DNA from 2 places in the Veillonella sp. 3_1_44 genome. Region 1 is predicted to be linked to the other one. Evidence: a T-box and tRNA genes for the amino acid it is inferred to sense, from the RefSeq annotation. Region 1 holds a T-box; the other holds one or more tRNA genes.
What was found. The T-box of region 1 lies ahead of cysS (cysteine--tRNA ligase). A T-box ahead of a tRNA ligase gene usually reads a tRNA of that ligase, here a tRNA-Cys.

Region 1 (10,802 bases):
ACCTCGTCAAATGGCTATTTATGAAGCTTTAGGTTGGGAGGTCCCTAAGTTTGGTCATATTTCCTTGATTCTTGGTAAAGACTACAAGAAAATGTCTAAACGTCATGGTGCTACTTCTGTTGAACAATACAAACAATTAGGGTACTTGCCAGAAGCACTTGTAAACTTCTTGGCACTTCTTGGTTGGGCTCCTGAAGGTGAAGAAGAATTCTTCACACAAGATGAATTAATTCAGGCTTTCTCTATGGATCGGGTAGCGAAAAATCCTGCTGTGTTTGATATTGATAAATTGAACCATATAAATTTCCACTACATGAAGAATTTGAGTGATGAAGAGTTATTCCACCTTTGTTTACCGCATTTGAAAGAGGTTGGTTTAGCTCCAGATAGCTTGAATCAAGCTGATATTGATTGGTTGACATTATTATGCTCTACATTCCGTGATCATATTAGCTATGGTGCTCAAATTAAAGATCATGTAGGATTGTTTATGGGCGAAACAGTATTCCTTGAAGAGGGGCATGAAGAGGAGTTGCGTGCTGTATTGAATGAAGAAACAGCTCCAACAGTTCTCGGCGCTTTCCGGAATGCATTGGCTGAACTTGATGAAATTACACCTGAAGTTGTAAAAGCAACAATCAAGGCCGTAATGAAAGAAACCTCTTTAAAAGGTAAATTCGTATTTATGCCAATCCGTGTAGCTTTAACAGGTCAAATGCATGGTCCGGATTTGAATAATATTGTTACATTACTTGGTAAAGAAAAGTGCTTACATCGTTTAGATAATGTAGGTGCATTAACAAAATAAATTTGATCAATTAATCAAAGGAGTTCACGTAACAAGTGTTATGTGAACTCCTTTTGTATGTGTTGTTAATATTCTATAGAAATGCTATAATAATCGGCGTATTAAATTTTGATTTATTATGAAAGCGAGTGTTTTTATGAGTGTTATTCGTTCTATTAATCACTTATTCAATAGTTATCTATCCTGGATAGTACTATTGATGGCTGTTTTAGCATATATGCTACCTGCAGTATTTTCTTGGATGACTCCATATATTGCTTACATGCTACAGTTTGTTATGTTTGCGATGGGGTTAACATTAACGGCTCAAGTCTTTATTGATGTATTTAAGCAACCAATGAAGGTTATTCTCGTATCCGTAATCCAATTCTTATGGATGCCATTGGCAGGTTTCTTAGTAGCCTTAGCATTTAATTTTCCTCCAGAAGTTGGGATTGGTTTTATCTTGTTGGGTGCATGTCCTGGTGGTACTGCTTCTAATGTAATGACCTTCCTTGCAAATGGTAATGTTCCCTTATCCGTATCAGCAACAACTGTATCCACATTATTGGCACCTATTTTAACGCCTTTATTTGTCGTATTATATGCAGGTGCAACATCTTCTATTGAAATTCAATTTATGCCAATGTTTATATCCATTGTAAAAATCGTGTTAGTACCAATTATTTTGGGGATTGTATTGAATTACTTTATTGGCGCAAAAATTGAACCTGTAAAATCTGTATGTCCAACCATTGCATCTATCGCGGTATTGCTTATCTTGGCAGCTGTAACTGCAGTTAACCAAAAGCAAATTGCCGAAACTGGTTTCATTATTTTTGTAGCGTGTTTAGTACAAAATTTGAGTGGTTATGTTGTGACATACTTTATATGTAAAGCTCTCAGTATTGATGTGTCTTCTCGTCGTGCTATGCAAATTGAAGTGGCTATGCAAAATTCTGCATTATCCGTATCTTTAGCACTAAAACACTTTACACCACAAGCTGCGGTAGCAGGTGCAGTATTCTCCATCATTCATAACTTTACAGGATCTATTTTTGCAGGTATTTGCCGTAAACATGATGATCAAGATAAATTAGAAAATGCTTAATATTAATTGATTTGATGTAATGACATTATTATTACTTGTGTACTATAAAAGCTATTGTTATGAATGATAATAGTAATTTAATATTCTGATTATATATCCTCATCTTTCTAATTAAGCTATTTAAAATACCTATTATGATATGTGAATAGCTGCCTATGAAAGATGGGGATCTTTCTTGTAAATATTGACATTCTATAGCTTTATTGGTAAAATATTTTTATATATGAATATAGATTATTTTAATAGCTGAGACTGAAAGAAGTACTCTACAACTAACTTTTTAGCGAGAACCGATGGTGGGAGGGTTCATGGATAGGTAGATGAAATGCATTCACGAGCTGACACTCCGATTATAGGTAGGTTTGTCCGGCGACGCACCGTTATGCGATGAGTGGGTATCGCTATTGGTACCTAACAGAGTGGAACCGCGGACCATCGTCTCTGTATGAGATGAGAGGTCTTTTTTATTTTACAAAATTGGAGGCATCGGTAACGATGAGAGAAATTACTGTTTATAATACTATGACGCGCCAAAAAGAGGTTTTTAATCCTGTAACACCAGGTGAGGCAAAAATGTACGTATGTGGTGTCACACCATACAATCATCCTCATATTGGCAATGCTCGTCCTTTCGTGACTTGGGACGTAATTCGTCGCTATATGAAACATGTAGGCTATAAAGTAACATATGTACAAAACTTTACTGATGTGGATGATAAAATCATCAACACTTCTAATGGTGAAGGTGTCTCTTGGGATACCATTGCAAACCGCTATATCGATAGTTATTTTGAAGTAATGGATGCGTTAGGTGTACAACGTGCAGACATTTATCCACGTGTATCTACACATATTGATGATATCATTGCTATGATTCAAACATTGATTGACAAGGGCTACGCCTATGAACTCGATGGCGATGTATATTATAGTGTGGAGAAATTTGAACATTACGGTGAGTTATCTGGTCGTACATTAGACGATATGGAAGCAGGCGCACGTATTGAAGTAGATGGTCGTAAGAAGAATCCTATGGACTTTGCTTTGTGGAAAGCAGCAAAACCTGGTGAACCTTATTGGGAAAGCCCATGGGGGAATGGTCGTCCAGGGTGGCACATTGAATGTTCTGCTATGAGCCAAAAATATTTAGGCACAGAATTTGACTTCCACGGTGGTGGTAGCGATTTGATTTTCCCTCATCATGAAAATGAAATTGCTCAATCAGAAGGTTGCTCTGGTCAACATCCAGCAGTGCGCTACTGGTTGCACAATGGTTTTATCACTATTAATTCTGAAAAAATGTCTAAGTCCTTGAATAATTTCTTCTTGGTAAAAGATATTTTAGAACAATATAGTCCTGATGCATTGCGTTACTTCTTATTGAGCACGCATTACCGTAGCCCATTAGATTTCTCTGATGAGCGTCTAGAAGAAGCTAATAAATCTTTGGAACGGTTAAGCACAGCTATTGAAAACCTTCTTTACCTTGAAAAATGTGAGCCAGGCTCATGTGATGAAGCTCAACGCTTATTAGAAAAAGCGAAAGCATACGAAGAAGAATTTGAGGATGCTATGAGTGATGATTTCAACACTGCTTTAGCAACTTCTAGTATGTTCGGTCTTGCAAAAGAAATTAATATCTACTATCAAGCTGTAACAAGTAGAGAAGGCGTTGTTTGCCAAGAGGCAATTGCTGAAGTGAAACGAATCTTCAAATTTATGACAGATGTTATTGGTGTTCTTGAAAAAGCTTGGGAAGGCAATACGGGTGCTAATGCTGCTGAATATGAAGAATTAATGCAAGTTATTCTTTCTGTACGTCAAGCTTGTCGCGAGCAAAAACAATGGGCATTAGCTGATTGTATCCGCGATCGATTAGCTGAGATTGGTATTACCATTGAGGACTCTCCTCAAGGTGCACGGTGGAAAAAACGTGAAGTTTAAACAATTTCAATTCTTAAAGAATGAAGCGATAAAGAAACTAACGGCTCTTGAAGAAGAGCCGCTTCGTTTGCGCAAACGAACAATAGAGGAGTGCCTAAGTGCCGATGCAGTTATGCTAGCTTATATCGGTGATGCAGTATACTCCATGTATGTGCGCGAACGCGTAGTACAAATGAATATTACAAAAGTACAGATCTTACATACTATCGTTACTGAATTTATTTGTGCTAAATCACAGGCAAAAGTATTGCTAGAAATAGAAAATACTTTCACAGAAGATGAACAAGCTATTGCACGCCGTGCTAGAAATAGTAATGTAAACGTGCCTAAAAATAGTACTGTTCAAGAATATCGCAGTAGTACGGCCTTTGAAGCAGTACTAGGATTTCTTTATGAAACGCGCCAAGATGAGCGCTTACAGCATATCTTGGGGCAAGCCTTTTCTATAACTCTACGAGGTATGTAGTATGGATAATTATATTGTAGGTCGCAATGCGGTTAAAGAAGCCCTTAAAAGTGGCCGTTCTATTCAACGTATTCTGGTCAGTGAAGATAAGGTAAAAACAGGGTTAGCTGATATTGTAAATCTTGCTAAATCTCAAGGTATTGAAGTTAGACCAACACCAGTTAAACAGATGAATAAGTACGATTTAGAGGTACCACATCAAGGGGTTATAGCTCTTGTATCGGCCGTTCAATTTAAAGAATTGGGCGAGGTATTACAAGAAACGACACATGAGGTTCCTTTACTCATCTTAACGGATGGGGTTGAAGACCCACATAATATGGGAGCTATCATTCGTACTGCTGAATGTGCGGGAGCTACGGCTGTACTCATTCCTAAACGACATAATGCGCCTATTAATGCTACTGTTGCAAAGACATCTGCTGGAGCTATTGAACAAATTCCACTTGTACAAATTGGCAATGTAGTGCAAACCATTAAACAACTTCAAAAACAAGGATTTTGGGTAATGGGGGCTCATATGGAAGGTGATCGTACCTTGTATGAAGCAGATATGACAATTCCTACGGTTATAGTCATTGGTAATGAAGGTAAGGGGATTAGTCGCGTTGTAAAAGAAGCTTGTGATTTCCTTGTAACAATTCCTATGTATGGAAATTTGAATTCTTTGAATGCATCTGTTGCAGCTGCAGTTCTTATGTATGAGGCGGTACGTCAACGCCAGGCGAAATAATCATGCTAAAAGATATTTTAATTGTAGACGGCTATAATGTTATTTTTGCTTGGACTCATTTGAAAAAATTGGCTCATGAGTCTTTAGAACATGCGAGAATGGAGCTTCGAGATAGATTGTTGAACTATGGTAAATTTAAGGGTTACGAAGTAATCCTTGTATTTGATGGTAAGTATACAAAATCTGGAGGTTCCATTGAATCTATTACAAGTGGATTTATCGAAGTGTATACTGAGGATGGAGAAACGGCGGATTCCTTTATTGAACGAGAGGTATTTTTACGTAAAGGCAAATATACTAATGTATATGTTGTAACCTCCGATGGGGCAGAACAGAATCAAATTCTAGGCTCTGGCGGGTTGCGCATTCCTGCTCGTGAGTTGCAAAATATGATTCGTATTGCTAAGGAAGAAGAACGACTTCAATATGCTCATGAACATAGACGTGATCAATTTTCAGTGCGTCGTAATGAAGTGGGAGGTTTATTATCTCCTGAAGTTGCTGAAAAGCTTGAGAAATTGCGTCGAGGTCATTGATAGTTGAAAATCATATACCGTTCCAGTATAATAAATATATTGGTTTTTCTCGCTCAATTGTAAGGAGGAGCTTATGAAAATGATTCATACACGCAAGTCCGATTACAATTTCAAGGAAATGACCGATGAGCAAGTTGTGGTCATAGCTCAGGAAGAGCAAAATGAGTTTGCAATCGATTATATTGTTAATAAATATAAGAACTTTGTAAGAGCTAAGGCTCGCTCCTATTTTTTGGTAGGTGCCGACCGAGAGGATATCATCCAAGAAGGGATGATTGGACTCTATAAGGCGACGCGAGATTTTAAACATGATAAATTAGCGTCTTTTAGAGCTTTTGCAGAACTTTGTATAACTAGACAAATTATTACAGCTATTAAATCGGCTACAAGACAAAAACATGCGCCTTTGAACTCCTATATATCCTTAAATAAACCGGTGTATACAGAGGACTCTGAGCGTACATTGATTGAAATGCTATCTTCAACAAAGATTACAAATCCTGAAGACCTCATTATCAGTCAAGAGGAACTAGATGATATTGAGCACAATATTGGTCATATTTTAAGTGATCTCGAATGGGAAGTCTTGGAAGGATACCTTGATGGACGTTCCTATCAAGAAATGGCTGAGGTCACAGATCGTAGTGTTAAATCTATTGATAATGCGCTACAAAGGGTAAAACGTAAATTAGAGAAGTATTTAGAACATCGTGTATTGGGCTCGCATCGAGCATCACAGGAAGGATGACAGTCGTGACAAATTTCTTAATGATTGTAGAAGTAATCGTATCTATTTTATTAATTGTAGTAGTTGTTGCACAAAATAGCAAAAATGCAGGCATGGGCGGTGCTGTTTCTGGTGCGGCAGACTCTTCTTTTGGTGGTAAGCAACGCGGTTTAGATGCTTTCTTATCTAAATGTACGATTATATTGGGGATTATCTTTGCTGTGTTGAGCTTAGTGTTAGGGGCAATGATTAATCAATTCTAATGATGAAAGCCTGCTTTGCAGGCTTTTTCTTTTTTCATCCTAATAAGGGGGTGCAGACTTGAAGAAGAAGGTATTGGACTTTTATAAATCTATACAACCACATGCATACCATATTGAGGATGCAGCAATGGATAATCGTATTCGAGGTGGCAAAGATCTTGAAATGTTTATTCGATCTGCGAAAATGCTCGCCCGTGAAGGCGTATTAACTTCATCTCGACCAGATGTATACCGATATGAAGATCAACAGCATGAAGAATATGAAGGTATCTACAAAGGATATCGTAAATCTTATGGATTTGTTATTATGCTGGATGATGAAGATATTTATGTAGCAGAACAAAATAAAGGAACTGCTATGCATAATGATAAGGTACGTGTTCGTATTGTACCATCAGATTATACAAAACATAAACGTGAAGGCATCATCGTTGATGTTATTGAGCGTGCTAATGAAACCATAGTTGGTACTTACGACAGACAACAACACTTCGGCTTTGTTGTACCAGATGATGAACGTATTGGAACAGATATTTTTGTAGATTTAAAAGATACTTTAGATGCTCGGAGTGGAGCTAAGGTACTAGTAAAAATTACAAAATGGCCTGAAGGCAATAAAAAACCTGAAGGAATTATAACAGAAATTTTAGGTTATAAGGGGGATGTAGGCCTAGACATCAACTGTATTATGGCTAATCATAAGATTCCTTTTGCATTCCCTAAAGAGGTAATTGAGGCAAGTGAGAAGATAGATACTATTGTTCATGAAGATCCGAAGCGGTGGGATCTTAGAGCCTTACAAATGGTAACTATCGATGGAGAAGATGCAAAAGATCTTGACGATGCTGTAAGTGGTCGTAAATTACCAAATGGTAATTATGAGCTAGGCGTACACATTGCGGATGTTAGTCATTATGTTACTTCAGGCCAGCCTATTGACAATGAAGCATACAAGCGGGGGACTTCAGTTTACTTAGTGGACCGCGTAGTACCAATGTTACCAGAGGTATTATCGAATGGTATTTGTAGTTTAAATGCCCACGAAGATCGCTATGCTATGACGTGTATGATGGAAATTGATGATTCAGGTACAGTTGTTAATTATCGTATTCGTCCGTCTATTATCCATGTAGGACGTCGTTGCAGCTATAAAGAAGTTTATAAAGCGTTAGAGGAAAACATTGTTCCTGACGATTTAGTAGATTTTATTCCTATGCTTCGTGACTTAGCAGAAATTTCTAAGATTTTAAATCGTATGCGTCGTCGTAGAGGGGCATTAGACTTTGATTTTCCGGAATATAAGGTATTACTTGATCTCGATGGTACACCGTTGCGTATCGTAAAACGCGATCGAACTATGGCAGAGCGGCTTATCGAAGAATGTATGCTCATTGCTAATGAGACGGTAGCTACGCATTTAAAGGATACTCAACGTACATCGGTATATCGTATTCATGAACATCCTAGTGAAGAAAAATTGGATTTATTCCAAAAGGTATTACATTATTTAGGTCAAACTCTTGTCCTTAGTGCTGATGGTGTAACACCACGAGATTTCCAAAAAATCCTTGATGTAGTGAAGGGACAAGATATTGAGCAAGTGGCTCAAATTATGACCTTACGTTCTATGCAGCAAGCGAAATATAGCATTGAAAACGTCGGCCATTTTGGGTTAGCATCCACTTGCTATACGCATTTTACATCTCCCATTAGACGTTATCCGGATTTGATGGTACATCGACTTTTAAAAGCGGATATGCACTGGAAGGGTGGATACTCTAAACGAGATGTAGATGAAGCTTTCTTAGCTGGTGCTGTGGAACATTCTTCCATACAAGAACAAGTGGCAACCGAGGCAGAACGAGAAACTACTGATCTAAAGAAGACTCAATACATGGTTCCATTTGTAGGCGAAGTTTTTGAAGGCACTATTGCGAGCATAACCTCCTTTGGCATGTTCGTAGAGTTAGAGAATGGTATCGACGGTCTCGTGCATATTAGCATGATGAACGACGATTATTATTTCTTTGACGAAGAACATTTTGTTCTTGTTGGTAAGCGGACAGGTAAAACCTATCACTTAGGTGAAAAGGTTACTGTTACACTTGTAAAAGCCGATGTAGAAAAGAAACAAATCGATTTTGTTCTTGGTGAAGTAGATAATCTGATGGCTATCCAAGAACAATTGAGTAGTGGCTCTGACTATGCTACTAGTCGTGATGGTTTTGGAAATCTAAAGGGGCGAAAGTCATCCCGAAAAAACGGTAGAAAAACTTCTAAACGAGATGATTCAAAAGCTGGGCGTTCTAGATATGATGCTTTCAGTAAAAAATCTAAAAAAGGTAAATCGAGTCGCAAGAAGTCAAATAAAGCTACAAAACGTAGTCAATCTAAAAAATCTAAAAGTAAACGTAAACGATAGAGGAGAATATGGCAAAGAAATCTAGCCCATCGCTTATTGCTGACAATCGTAAGGCGCGTCATGATTTTCATATTCATGAAACCTATGAAGCTGGTATTGCTTTAACAGGAACTGAAATAAAGTCTATTCGTCAAGGTAAGCTTAATCTTAAGGACAGCTTTTGTCGTATAGATAAAGGGGAAATTTTATTGTATGGTGTACATATCAGTCCGTATGAACAAGGTAATCGTTTTAACCATGAACCGGAGCGGACACGCAAGTTATTGATGCATAAATCTGAAATCAATAAGTTACATGCTCAAGTTAAGGAAAAAGGATTTTCTTTAGTGCCGCTAAACTTTCATTTTAGTCACGGTTATGTAAAGGTTACTGTGGGTCTAGTAACTGGTAAGAAACTTTATGACAAGCGTCAAGATATGGCGGAACGTGATGCCAAGCGCGATATTGCTAAGCGAATTAAAGAGCAACAAAAATATTAAGAATTATAAGGAATCAAGTCGATATGGCTTGGTTCTTTTTGTATATTTGTTAACTATGTTATTTTTAGTGGTTGATAAAAATACAGTGAGAATTTATAATGTAAACAATAAGAGATGTTTGTAGTTGACATTTTCTAAGTAGAGGAGATACATTATGAATCAGAACATTCGGTACATTACAGAGGTTGCTATTTTAACTGCCATGATTACTGTATTAGGGGCTATTAAAATACCTAATGTCATTCCAGGTATAGAGTTTCAATTATCAGCCCCGTTGGCGGTAGCGATATGTGCCGTATTCGGATTTAAAAAGTATATTATAAGTGGTTGTTTATCTAGTCTAATAGGCTTAGCATTAGGTACTCAAACCATTTTAAATGTTATGATTGCTATGCAATTCCGGCTCATTGTGGGACTAATCCTTTGGATCTGCCATAATCACATGATAGGTATTATGGTTTCTGGTCCAATTGCATCTGCTTTAGCGCGATTATCTTTGTCTTTATACGTTGGTAAGGCTGCATTACCGATGATAGCTCTCGCAGTTCCAGGTATGATCTTTACAGTAATTATGGCACCAGTATTTGTGAAAGTATTCTATAAAATTCACAACCAAGTACCTCAAAGTAATGTAGTTAAAGGTAAGGTATCATAATGGACGAATTATATAGTGTGCGTATGCGCGCGGCTCAAGGTGGTCCCCATGAAAACGGGGGCCACCATATTTCTGGCGCAGAACGCATTGTGACCTTAAATCAAGTTGGATCTATTGCCCAGTCTTTAGCCGAACGAGCGCTGCATCATAGTAAGGGGACAGCTGATTTTATTAATATTACAGTGGACTTAATTCCTGCAGAAACAATTACATATATAGAATGTTTAAAGGTAAATGAACATTTGGCGAATACTGTTGCCGAGGCACATCAATTAGCTGTTGAACTTTTACAGGGCGCTGATATTAGTGAAACTGCTGTTAAACATGCTATTTTTCTATTAGAAGGTTTAGATTCATCTATGCGAGGTGCTATGTTGGTTGATGCAATTTCTGGTGAGCGCATAGATTCTGGTAACCGTGGTGTTCGCGTGAGTCATATGGACTCCTTTGACTCTGAAAAACTAGGGGAAAATGAACATATGAGAGAGGCCTTAGTATTGGCTTCTAAAGTGCAATCTGCAGAGGGGATTGTAGGTGAATTATGTTGGTCTGATGATCCTGATTACACAGTAGGCTATGTTGCTTGCAATGATATTTACCATCGAATTCCTAGCATGAAAGAATTTGGATCTAATCTAGGAGGGCGTGTATTTTTTGTTAAACCAAATACTGATGTGGA
Region 2 (10,802 bases), 210 kb from region 1:
ATTATCTTTGAAGCCCGTCCTAATGTAACCATAGATGCAGGTGTTCTTTGTTTAAAGACAGCAAATGCTACAATTTTACGAGGTGGTAAGGAGGCATTTCACACGAATCAAATCATCGTGTCTATCATGCGGAATACCTTAGAGTCGTTAGGTATTAATGGTGACTCTATTCAACTCGTTGAGGTGCTTGATCGAGATCTGGTTGGAGTACTTTTACAACAACGGGAATATATTGATGTAATCATTCCACGTGGGGGTGCTGGACTTATTCGTCGTGTTGTAGAAGATAGTAGTATCCCTGTTATTGAAACTGGCAGCGGTGTATGTCATACCTTTGTTGATGAATTTGCTGATTTAGAGATGGCTTTAGAAATTGCAGTCAATGCTAAAGTCCAACGTCCATCTGTATGTAACTCTATGGAAACCTTACTAGTTCATCAAGCTGTGGCTAGAGAGTTTTTACCACGCCTTAATATAGCACTACTAGAATATGGTGTTCGTATTCATGGTGATGAGGCTGTAGCTCAATATATGGAGAATACAATTCCTCTAACAGAAGAGTCTTTCAGCACAGAATACAATGATATGGACTTAAATGTGCGTATCGTTGAAAATCTTGAAGAAGCTATTGATCATGTGAATCGGTATACTACACATCACTCTGAGGCTATTATCACAGATGAACCTATGCGTGCTAATGTGTTTATGAATTTAGTAGATTGCTCTACTGTGTATCATAATGCATCTACACGTTTTACAGATGGCTTTGAGTTTGGCTTTGGTGCTGAGATTGGCATTAGTACACAAAAACTCCATGCTCGAGGTCCTATGGGGTTACAAGCTCTGACATCTTATAAATATTTTGTATTTGGAGAAGGCCAAGTACGGACGTGAAGAAATTATATTATTTTTTAAGGGCATACTATAGATACATTCAAACACCAAAGGGACGATATGAATGGATATCCTATATAAAAGCATTGCTCATATTCATCATTATTTGTGTCATTGTCATTAAGGGAGTGACCACATTATGGTAGATAAACGTCGTATAGGTATAATTGGTGGAACATTTAATCCCATTCATTTAGGTCATCTAATGATTGCAGAGGTGGCTTGTGAAAGCTTTAATTTAGAAAAGGTTATCTTTGTACCTGCTCGTATTCCACCACATAAGCAACATGATGTGATTGATAGTCATCATCGCTATGCTATGACGGCGGCCGCAGTTTCGGATAATCCAAATTTTGAAATTTCTGATGTAGAGATGCGCCGAGAAGGCCCTTCGTATACCGTTGATACGATTCAATATTTTAAAAAACTATATGGTCCTACTGTTGAATTTTACTTTATTGCAGGGACTGATACTATTCGTGCATTACCGACTTGGAAATTTATAGATGAACTTATAGATGAGGTTCATTTTATTGGAGCTACTAGGCCAGATGGATCAAGTGCTATTGATTCTACTTTGGATGAGTTAGGATCTAAAGCACGTGAAAAAATACATGTTATGGAAGTGCCTGAAATGAAATTGTCTGCTACGTATTTACGAGAGCGCTTACGGTCTGGAAAGACCGTTCGTTATATGTTGCCTAAATGTGTAGTGGATTATATAGAAGAAAACCATATATATGGGAAGGAATAAATGATGTTATCGTTTGATGAAATACAACATAGGGTAAGCCAATGGATGGGGAAAAAACGTTTTAAGCATACTCTAGGTGTTGTTGAATCCGCAACTCAGTTGGCTAAACTTTATAATGTTGATGTAGAAAAAGCACGATTAGCGGCATTGCTACATGATTGTGCTAAAGAAATGCCTTTGAAAGAGATGCAAGATTTGGTGAAGGAGAATAATTACAAAGCTGATGAAGAATTATTAGCCAATGGTAATCTTTTACATGGATTAGCAGGTATGATTCGAGCTAAACTTGAGTTCTCTATAACCGATTCAGAGATTTTAGAAGCTATTCGTGTTCATACAACTGGTAAGGTGGGAATGTCTAAATTAGATAAAGTTATATTCTTAGCAGATTATATTGAACCCAATCGTGATTTTCCAGGTGTTGATGAACTTCGAAATGTGGCTAAAAAAGATCTAAATAAGGCTGTATTACTTGGTTTTGACAATACTATTAACCACCTTATTGAGCAACATCTTTCAATTTATCCTTTGACCATTCTTGGTCGTAATGATGTATTAAAATCTTGTAAATAATGGAGTTTTTATATGGACGAACGTGAACGTGCAAGAGCTCGCCGACGTAGAAAAAGACGTCAACAAAAGTCATCTGTGAAGTGGCCTAGAGTTATTTTGGCTATTGTTGTGGTTTTCACTTTGCTCGGTGGGATAGGGTATGGCATATATAGTGGTGTATCTTATGCATATAGAGCAATTGTAGGAACTACTGAAGCTACTGAAGCCGTGACAGATAGTGGAAATAAACAGGACGCAAATACTGTATCAGTAGAGCAAAAAGGCTTAGATAAACCTTTATATATTTTGGTTATCGGCACTGATGACAATAATCCTAGTCAAGGTGATAGTCTATTCTTATTATCTGTAAACCTTGATCAAAAAACGATGGACGTTATCGGCATTCCAAGTAATAGTAAAATCGATAATCGTGATCAAACCGATGCGACTATGTTAAATAGTATTTATGAAAAAGGAGGCATTGAACTTACTAAAGCTGTAATTGAGGATATGTTCCATATTTCAATCCCGTACTATGTAGTAGTTAATCAAACTGCCTTCAAGAAAACTAATGATGTGTTAGGAAATCAGCAAATTTATGTAGAACAACCGATGGAACATATTGATGCAGAAGGCAATATAGATATTGATTTGCGACGTGGTTACCAAACTTTAGATAGTAATAATGCCTTAGCGTATTTACGATATTCAGATCCTAAACACGATACCTTTACTCGTGTGCAACGACAAGAAAGATTCCTAAAATTGTGGGTGGAACAAGAACATAATGCATTTTTCTTAACAAATGCATGGCATATTTGGCGTATTTGGGATCATTATGATAGTAATATTTCTACTTTAGATGCTATTAAGTTGGTATACAATGCGAGCAAAATTAATAAGGAAGAAATTCACTTCTATATTCTTCCTGGAGAAAAAGAGCTTATAGGTGAAACGACTTATTGGAAGGTAAACCCTACGGAAGCTCAACGTTTAGTAGGAATAACAATGGGGAATTTGCCAGCTAATGAAATGACACAATTTATATCTGCACCAACTAATAGTACGTCGAAGGTTGCACCTGAATCAGAACATAATGGTGGCACTATTACAAAGCCAACAGAACCTGGTGAGGAGAGCGGTAGTAAGCGATAAGATAAGAGGCTAAATAATGAAAAAGAAAGAAGATATTAAACAAATCGTATTAGAGCTTGCACAAGCTGCATTTGATAAAAAGGGGAGAGATATTGAAATTCTTGATTTAGAAGGAATTTCTATGTTAGGCGACTATTTCTTAATTGTTAGCGCAAATAATAGTAAACAATCTCAAAGTATTGCTGATGAAATGGAAGATAAAGCAGCCGAATTAGGTATAACAGTACAGCATAGAGAAGGTTATCGTGAAGGTGAATGGATCTTATTGGATTTTGGCGATATAATTTGTCATGTCTTTGGTGGTGATGAATTGCGTGAATTCTACAGTCTAGAAGAATTGTGGAATGATGCTGGTCGAGTTCCATTTGAAGGAGTATAATATGGCTACAGAATTGTTGGAAAATACAATTGCCACATTAAAAGTGTTGCGTACTAGTGATCAAGGTGCTTTTTTAGATGGTCAAACTGGCAATACTAATGATGATATATTGCTTCATAAAGATCAACAAATTGCTCCTGTGGCTATCGGAGATGAAGTCGAGGTTTTTTTATATCGAGATCCAAAAGGTCGTTTAACTGCCTCTATGCGTCTACCCGCCATGAAGGTTGGCCAAATTGGTTATGTTGAGGTTATCAATACTACAAATTTTGGTTGTTTCGTTGAGGTAGGTACAGAACGTGGTATCTTTATGCCTCATGCGGAGATGCGTGGTAGACCTCAGGTAGGTGAAAAAGTATGGGTTCGTCTATATACTGATAAATCCGGTCGTTTGGCGGTATCCATGAATGTAGATGATGAAATGCGTCGTGCTTCTAAAGCTGCAACAGAAGCTATGGTAGGACAACTTGTAAAGGGGGCAATCTATAATTTAACTAGTGAGGGGGCTTTTTTTATTACCCCTGAGCGTTGGATTGCCTTTTTGCATCGTTCCGAAATGACGAGAAAGTTAAAAGTAGGGGAAATGATTGAAGGCCGTATTACTTTCAAACGTGATGATGGTCGCGTTAATGTCTCTATGCGTCCTACAAAGGAAAAGGCTCTTGTTTCAGATGGAGATATTATCATGGGGTACCTGTTAAATCGTGGTGGTAAGATGCCTTATAGTGATGAATCTTCTGCTATGTTGATTAAAGATAAATTTAACATTAGCAAAGCTGCTTTCAAACGTGCTTTGGGGCATTTAATGAAAGAGAAAAAGATTGTTCAAGAGGAGGGGTGGACATTACTTACCGACATAGGTCGGCAGTGGACACCGCCTGTTAATAATGAGTCCCAAGATGAGGAATAAAGTCAATGAAAATAGTCATTGTAGGTGCTGGTAAGGTTGGTTATTCATTAGCACAACGACTTATTCAAGATGATCATGATGTATATGTCATCGACCGTTCTCCAGAACGCATTCATAATCTTGAAAATACGTTAGATGTTAGTCTAGTTCTAGGGAATGGCAGTGATGTTCAATTATTGAATGAAATCGATATGTCTGATGTTGGTATGTTTATTGCTGTTACTGATTCAGATGAGGTTAATATGCTATCCTGTTCGGTAGCTAAAATAAAAGGTGTTCCTACGACTATTGCACGCGTTCGCGATAATAGTGTGGCGGAACATATGGATGAGGAGATACGAGCTCAATTAGGTGTTGATCTCTTCATCAATCCTGAAATGGTTACAGCTCAAGAGTTATTACGAATTTTAGAAACACCATCAGCTATAGATGTTGAGGAGTTCGGACAGGGTGCTGTACGCCTTATGGAATTCAAATTGAATAATGAATTTCCTCTATTAGGACAGCCATTAAAAGAAATTCGTTTTCCTGAAGGTGTTCTGTTAGTTGGTATTTTACGCTATGGTGAAATGATTATTCCACATGGTGAAAGTCGCCTACAGGCTGATGATAGTGTATTTTTCCTAGGTTTGAAAGAGTCCGTTTCTGAAGTGGAGAACCTTTGGTTTCATAATTATAATACATTCTATAAACGGGCTGTCATTATTGGGGCAGGTCTCTTAGGTCGGAACTTAACTGTATTACTAGAAAAAGCTGGTTTTTCTGTGAAGGTTATTGAAAAAGACTTTGACCGTTGTGAGAACCTGGCAAATCAAGTGGATAAAGCCATGGTTATCAATGGAGATGGCACTGACTTTGATTTGCTCGAAGCTGAGGAAATTGCTGATAGCGATGTAATTATTGCTCTAACTGATGATGATAAACTTAATTTACTAGTAGCACTTGTCGGTAAGCATATGGGCATCCCAAAAACTGTTGTTCGCGTGGGACGGCCAGAATATATTATGCTGATGGAGCAAGTAGGTATTGACGTTGTATTTTCTCCACGTTTATTAACAGCAAGTCAAATTTTGCGCTTTGTACGAAGTGGAGAAGGGGTTGTATCTATTTCCACCTTTGAAGGTGGTAAAGCCGAATCTATCGAGATTGAAATTACCAATGAATCACCTGTAGCAGGTAAACAATTAAAAGATATTCGTTTACCTGGGAAGGCCTTGGTAGGTGTAATTTTACGGGAAAATGAAGCTATCGTACCGCGTGGTAATACTCAAATTTTAGATGGTGATCATATTGTTCTCTTTACATTACCTGAATCGGTAAGCAAATTGCTTAAATATCTTACTTAGTAAGGAGGGGCTATGCGAATTCAAATCGTTATGTCCTTAGTGGGTCGACTACTCTATATATTTGGGGTTTTTACTTTAATCCCTTTTATATACAGTGTTGTATTTGAAACTGCATATTGGTCATTCCTTATAACTACAAGCCTTTCTTTAGTTTTGGGGACTCTTTTATCTTATTACGGTTGTGAAAGTCAAAGCTTTAGTATACGTGATGGGTTCTTAGTTGTATCCTCTACTTGGATATTCACGGTTATTTTGGGGGCTTTACCTTTTTTGGGGAGTGGCATATTGACGAATGTTTTTGATGCTCTATTTGAAGCCACTTCGGGTATTACTGCAACTGGTGCAACTATTATTTATAGTGTTGATGAGTTACCACACACATTTGTATTATGGCGTGGCCTTATGCACTGGGTTGGCGGGATGGGGATTATCGTTCTTATCCTATCATTTTTAAAGAATTTAGGCGCCGATGCAGCACATTTCTTTAATGCAGAGGCATCTGTACCAAAGCCCGGTGTTGTAATGCCTCGTATTCAATCAATGGCCACCAAGCTTTGGCAGTTGTATATTGCCTTTACTGCTCTTTGCTTTCTTATGCTGTGGGCTGGCGGCATTGAACCTTTTGATGCGTTAAACTATGCCTTTTCTATTATTGCCACGGGTGGATTTGCACCGACATCAGCAGGGGCTTTTATTTATGAACAAAGTAATTATATTTGTTTCGTATTTATATTCTTTATGTTTCTTGCTGGTGGCAATTTCTCTGTGTATTACAATGCAATTCAAAAAGGAATTCGCGTTTTAATTAATGATTTTGAAACACGTATGTACTGGCTTGTAGTGTTTATTGGTATTGCCATTGTATCAATATCTCTAGCATTACAATCTATCTATTCTAGTCCTTTAGAGATTGTTAGAAATGCTGCCTTTAATTTGGTATCTCTTCAAACTGGTAGTGGTTTTGCTATTAGTGATTATGATTTGTGGCCTGCTGCAGCACAGATGATGTTATTTATTTGTACATTTTTTGGTGGTTGTAGTGGTTCTACAACGGGCGGTGTAAAAATTATACGACTTATTATTTTGATTAAGAGTTCTATAATTTATCTGCGAAAATCAATTCATCCTGATATGGTTCAAGTAGTACGTATTAATGGCAAACCGATGCCTACTAAATGGATCCAGATGACACATCAATTTTTATTTTTATATTTAATGATTTATGTGGTATCTGTTTTTCTAATGACTTGTACTGGTCTTAATACATATGATTCTATGCAAGTGGTTACGGCCTTTCTTAGCAATGTAGGACTAGGGTTTGGTGGCTTTGGTCCTACTGACTCCTTTAGTGTTATGCCAAATACTGCTAAATGTATTGCTATTGTAGACATGTTACTAGGTCGTTTGGAGTTATTTACGATTTTAGTTATGCTTCACCCTCAGTTTTGGGAAGGGTATTTTATTAAAAAAGAGGTTCCTAAACGATATCGTATTCTATAGAAGGGCGGGAACTATATGGAAGTTATAAAACGTCCTCTAGGGCTTTATAAAGCAAATTGTTATGTGCTTATCAAAGAGGGAAAATCTATAATCATTGATCCGGGCTTTCATTGTAACCACATTATTGATATGGTTGCAGATTCTGAGCCCATAGCAGTTTTATTGACACATGGTCATTGTGATCATGTGTCAGCCTTGGATGAAGTGTGTACACATTATAATATTCCCGCTTATTTACATCCTTTAGATCAAGAGTTGTTACAGTTAATTCGACGGAGACCAAGTGTATATAAGAAAAAAATGTATACACATTGTAATGATTTAGTAGAGGGGCAATTAAATTTAGATCCTTTTGATATAGTAGTTCATCATACACCTGGGCATAGTGCGGGATCGGTTTGTTTAGAAATTGAAGGTTATCTATTTACTGGTGATACCTTATTTAAGCAAAATGTGGGAAATACAGATAATTATAAAAGTGATCCAGCTGATTTGATTAAGAGTTTGAAATATCTTTTAACCTTGTCCAAGGATTTGATTGTTGAGCCAGGACATAGGGAATCTACCATATTAAAAAATGAGGAAGAATTTATTAAAAATATTGTAGTATAGTGTTGACAAAAGTCCTGATAACCGATATACTAAGCAAGTACTTTGGTTACGGCCCCGTGGTGTAGCGGTTAACATGTCGCCCTGTCACGGCGAAGATCGTCAGTTCAAATCTGATCGGGGTCGCCATTTATGCCTCGGTAGCTCAGTTGGTAGAGCAACGGACTGAAAATCCGTGTGTCGACAGTTCGATTCTGTCCTGAGGCACCATTTATATGCGGGAATAGCTCAGCGGTAGAGCACCGCCTTGCCAAGGCGGGGGTCGCGAGTTCGAATCTCGTTTCCCGCTCCAATTTTATATGGCGGCATAGCCAAGCGGTAAGGCAGAGGTCTGCAAAACCTTTATTCCCCAGTTCGATTCTGGGTGCCGCCTCCACAATCGTTACCCATGCCGGGGTGGCGGAACAGGCAGACGCAACGGACTTAAAATCCGTCGGTTGGAAACAACCGTACCGGTTCGATTCCGGTCCTCGGCACCAATTAAGACTAACTTTGGGTTAGTCTTTTTTTCTTATATACAATTAAAACGATTTGTGAAAATTATTACTATAAGTTACGTATGAATATATAAGAGATAGATAAATCTATGAATAAGAAACCTAAGTTATTAATTAGTGAATGCCTATTTGGTGTACCTTGTCGATATGATGGCAAAGACAATTATATAGAAACGATAGAGGCTTTAAAGGAATATTATGAATTAGTACCTGTATGTCCGGAAGTGTTAGGGGGACTTAGTACGCCTCGTGATCCTGCGGAGCGGCAGGGTGAACGTATATGTACTGTTAATGGAGCTGATGTTACCGATGAGTTTGTAAGAGGTGCTCAATTAACAGTTGATATTGCACTAAAATATGGTTGCAAGCAAGCTTTGATGAAGGCGAAAAGTCCTAGCTGTGGATATAAGCGCATTTATGATGGAACTTTTACTAGAACAATGAAAAATGGCCATGGATGTACTGTAGAGGCTCTACTTGAAAAGAATATAACAATTTATACTGAAAATGATATAGAGCTTTTACTTGCAGAAAAAAAGAGATGAGTTTAACTCATCTCTTTTTGATTATATCAAGTTATTTTACTGGTAAAATAACTCAATATAATAGAAAAATAATGGCTACAATATTAATTAAAGACTACTTGTTTGCATTAACAGGATCATTTGCTAATGGTTGTTCACCAAGTAATGTAGTTAAGTTATGTAGATTAAATCGATATTGAGCATTACTAAAATCTCGTGTTGCATCATATCGTTGACTTGGAGCATGCATGAGACCAACTAATGTATCGTATAGCAAATCATTAGTAAAGAATTGATGCTCGTGTTTTGCAAGTACCTCAGCAGTCTGTGGATAGGTTGAGCGATATTGTGGAGATAGGTATACCCAGAATGGAATATGTGTCATAACAAAATCAAATGTATCAGGGTTATGCGATTTGTCTAAACTTTCACCGTGATCGGAGAAATACACCATGGCTTGTAAGTTTAATTTGTCTTTGCCATAATTGTAAATTTGTTGTAATAACCAGTCTGTGTATAATTGGCTGTTAGCATATGCTTCTTGACCATCAGGATACGGACCTTGTTTCCACTTGCTAAATTCATGAGGGTAACGGTCATTGTAATAAATATGACTACCCATAATATGTATAACGATAAAGTTGTTTTTGGTAGGATCTACAGTTTCTAATAATGGCAATAGAGCTTCATCATATCGATCTGAGAATGCATAAGATTCATGGGCCCATTTTGTTGTGTCTGCAGTTTTAGCCATTAATGAAATAGCTGTATCATATTCACCGAATACACCTTGATTGCTAAACCAAGAAGTCGTGTATCCCGCTTTTTTAGCAATATCTAAGATATTGGCTGAATCAAGAAATGGTTTATCATCATATTGATTTCGTTCAGATAGTGCACGCTCCAAGGTTGGTACTGTTTGTACGTACGATGAATAGGCATTATCAAAGAAGACAAAGTCTTTATTGTCCGAACGCATATTGCCTTGCCATGGAGTATCGTCATATGGGAAGTTTGGATTATATACTTTCATATAATCTCGAGAACTAGATTCTCCAATGACTAGAATAATAGTACCAGGTGTTTTGTTCACCGCTGTTTCCTTTGTGTCTAAATTAAAGGAATCAAATACTAAGTGGTGATTATCATTATATTGTTGCATTTGTTTTACATAATCGCCTGCAGCAATCCAGTTCGCCACAATACAGGTTTGTGGGAACAAGAAGAATGGTACATATACTAAAAAAGCTACAAGGGATGCGATAAGCATAGCTGAGCGCATAGGGCGTGTAGTATTTAAGTTTACTACTGCTTTCATCCCTAAGTTAGACCAGTACAATAAATAAGTCCATAAGATAAGACCAATACTTATTGCTATAAGACCAGGTATTCCAGCTGCATTCTTTAAAAAACCAAATGCTTCTTCTGGATTGGTCATATATACGGCTAGCAGACTGGCTGGCGTTAAGCAATGCCAAGTAGTCATGTAATAGCCAATTTGTAAGAATGGTATTAAGCTCAAGATCATGGAAATGATAGCCATGATTAAGGATGTTGTTTTATGGAAGCGATTTGTTTGGTTCAGTAAAAACTGAATGCCTGATAATCCCATGAAAATTAATAAGCCAAATAAAAAATCATTAGCAAATTCATAGAAGTATAATGGCTTCACATAGGACCAA

Region 2: it encodes a tRNA-Cys, which carries the amino acid that the T-box ahead of cysS (cysteine--tRNA ligase) is inferred to sense. The anticodon was not compared.

The regions. Positions count from the first base shown of each region.
Region 1 is NZ_GG770199.1:435,566-446,367, reverse strand. It holds gene gltX (glutamate--tRNA ligase) at 1-808, shown strand, start outside; gene HMPREF0873_RS02055 (bile acid:sodium symporter family protein) at 945-1,898, shown strand; T-box leader at 2,138-2,344, shown strand; gene cysS (cysteine--tRNA ligase) at 2,394-3,842, shown strand; gene HMPREF0873_RS02045 (Mini-ribonuclease 3) at 3,832-4,308, shown strand; gene rlmB (23S rRNA (guanosine(2251)-2'-O)-methyltransferase RlmB) at 4,310-5,041, shown strand; gene HMPREF0873_RS02035 (NYN domain-containing protein) at 5,044-5,577, shown strand; gene sigH (RNA polymerase sporulation sigma factor SigH) at 5,651-6,325, shown strand; gene secG (preprotein translocase subunit SecG) at 6,331-6,567, shown strand; gene rnr (ribonuclease R) at 6,626-8,989, shown strand; gene smpB (SsrA-binding protein SmpB) at 8,998-9,468, shown strand; gene HMPREF0873_RS02010 (hypothetical protein) at 9,623-10,123, shown strand; gene HMPREF0873_RS02005 (6-carboxyhexanoate--CoA ligase) at 10,123-10,802, shown strand, end outside.
Region 2 is NZ_GG770199.1:227,098-237,899, forward strand. It holds gene HMPREF0873_RS01030 (glutamate-5-semialdehyde dehydrogenase) at 1-894, shown strand, start outside; gene nadD (nicotinate-nucleotide adenylyltransferase) at 1,034-1,648, shown strand; gene yqeK (bis(5'-nucleosyl)-tetraphosphatase (symmetrical) YqeK) at 1,652-2,221, shown strand; gene HMPREF0873_RS01045 (LCP family protein) at 2,234-3,355, shown strand; gene rsfS (ribosome silencing factor) at 3,372-3,734, shown strand; gene HMPREF0873_RS01055 (S1 RNA-binding domain-containing protein) at 3,736-4,644, shown strand; gene trkA (Trk system potassium transporter TrkA) at 4,650-5,990, shown strand; gene HMPREF0873_RS01065 (TrkH family potassium uptake protein) at 6,003-7,490, shown strand; gene HMPREF0873_RS01070 (MBL fold metallo-hydrolase) at 7,506-8,102, shown strand; tRNA gene HMPREF0873_RS01075 (tRNA-Asp) at 8,153-8,228, shown strand; tRNA gene HMPREF0873_RS01080 (tRNA-Phe) at 8,234-8,309, shown strand; tRNA gene HMPREF0873_RS01085 (tRNA-Gly) at 8,317-8,391, shown strand; tRNA gene HMPREF0873_RS01090 (tRNA-Cys) at 8,401-8,475, shown strand; tRNA gene HMPREF0873_RS01095 (tRNA-Leu) at 8,490-8,578, shown strand; gene HMPREF0873_RS01100 (DUF523 domain-containing protein) at 8,686-9,141, shown strand; gene HMPREF0873_RS01105 (phosphoethanolamine transferase) at 9,236-10,802, opposite strand, start outside.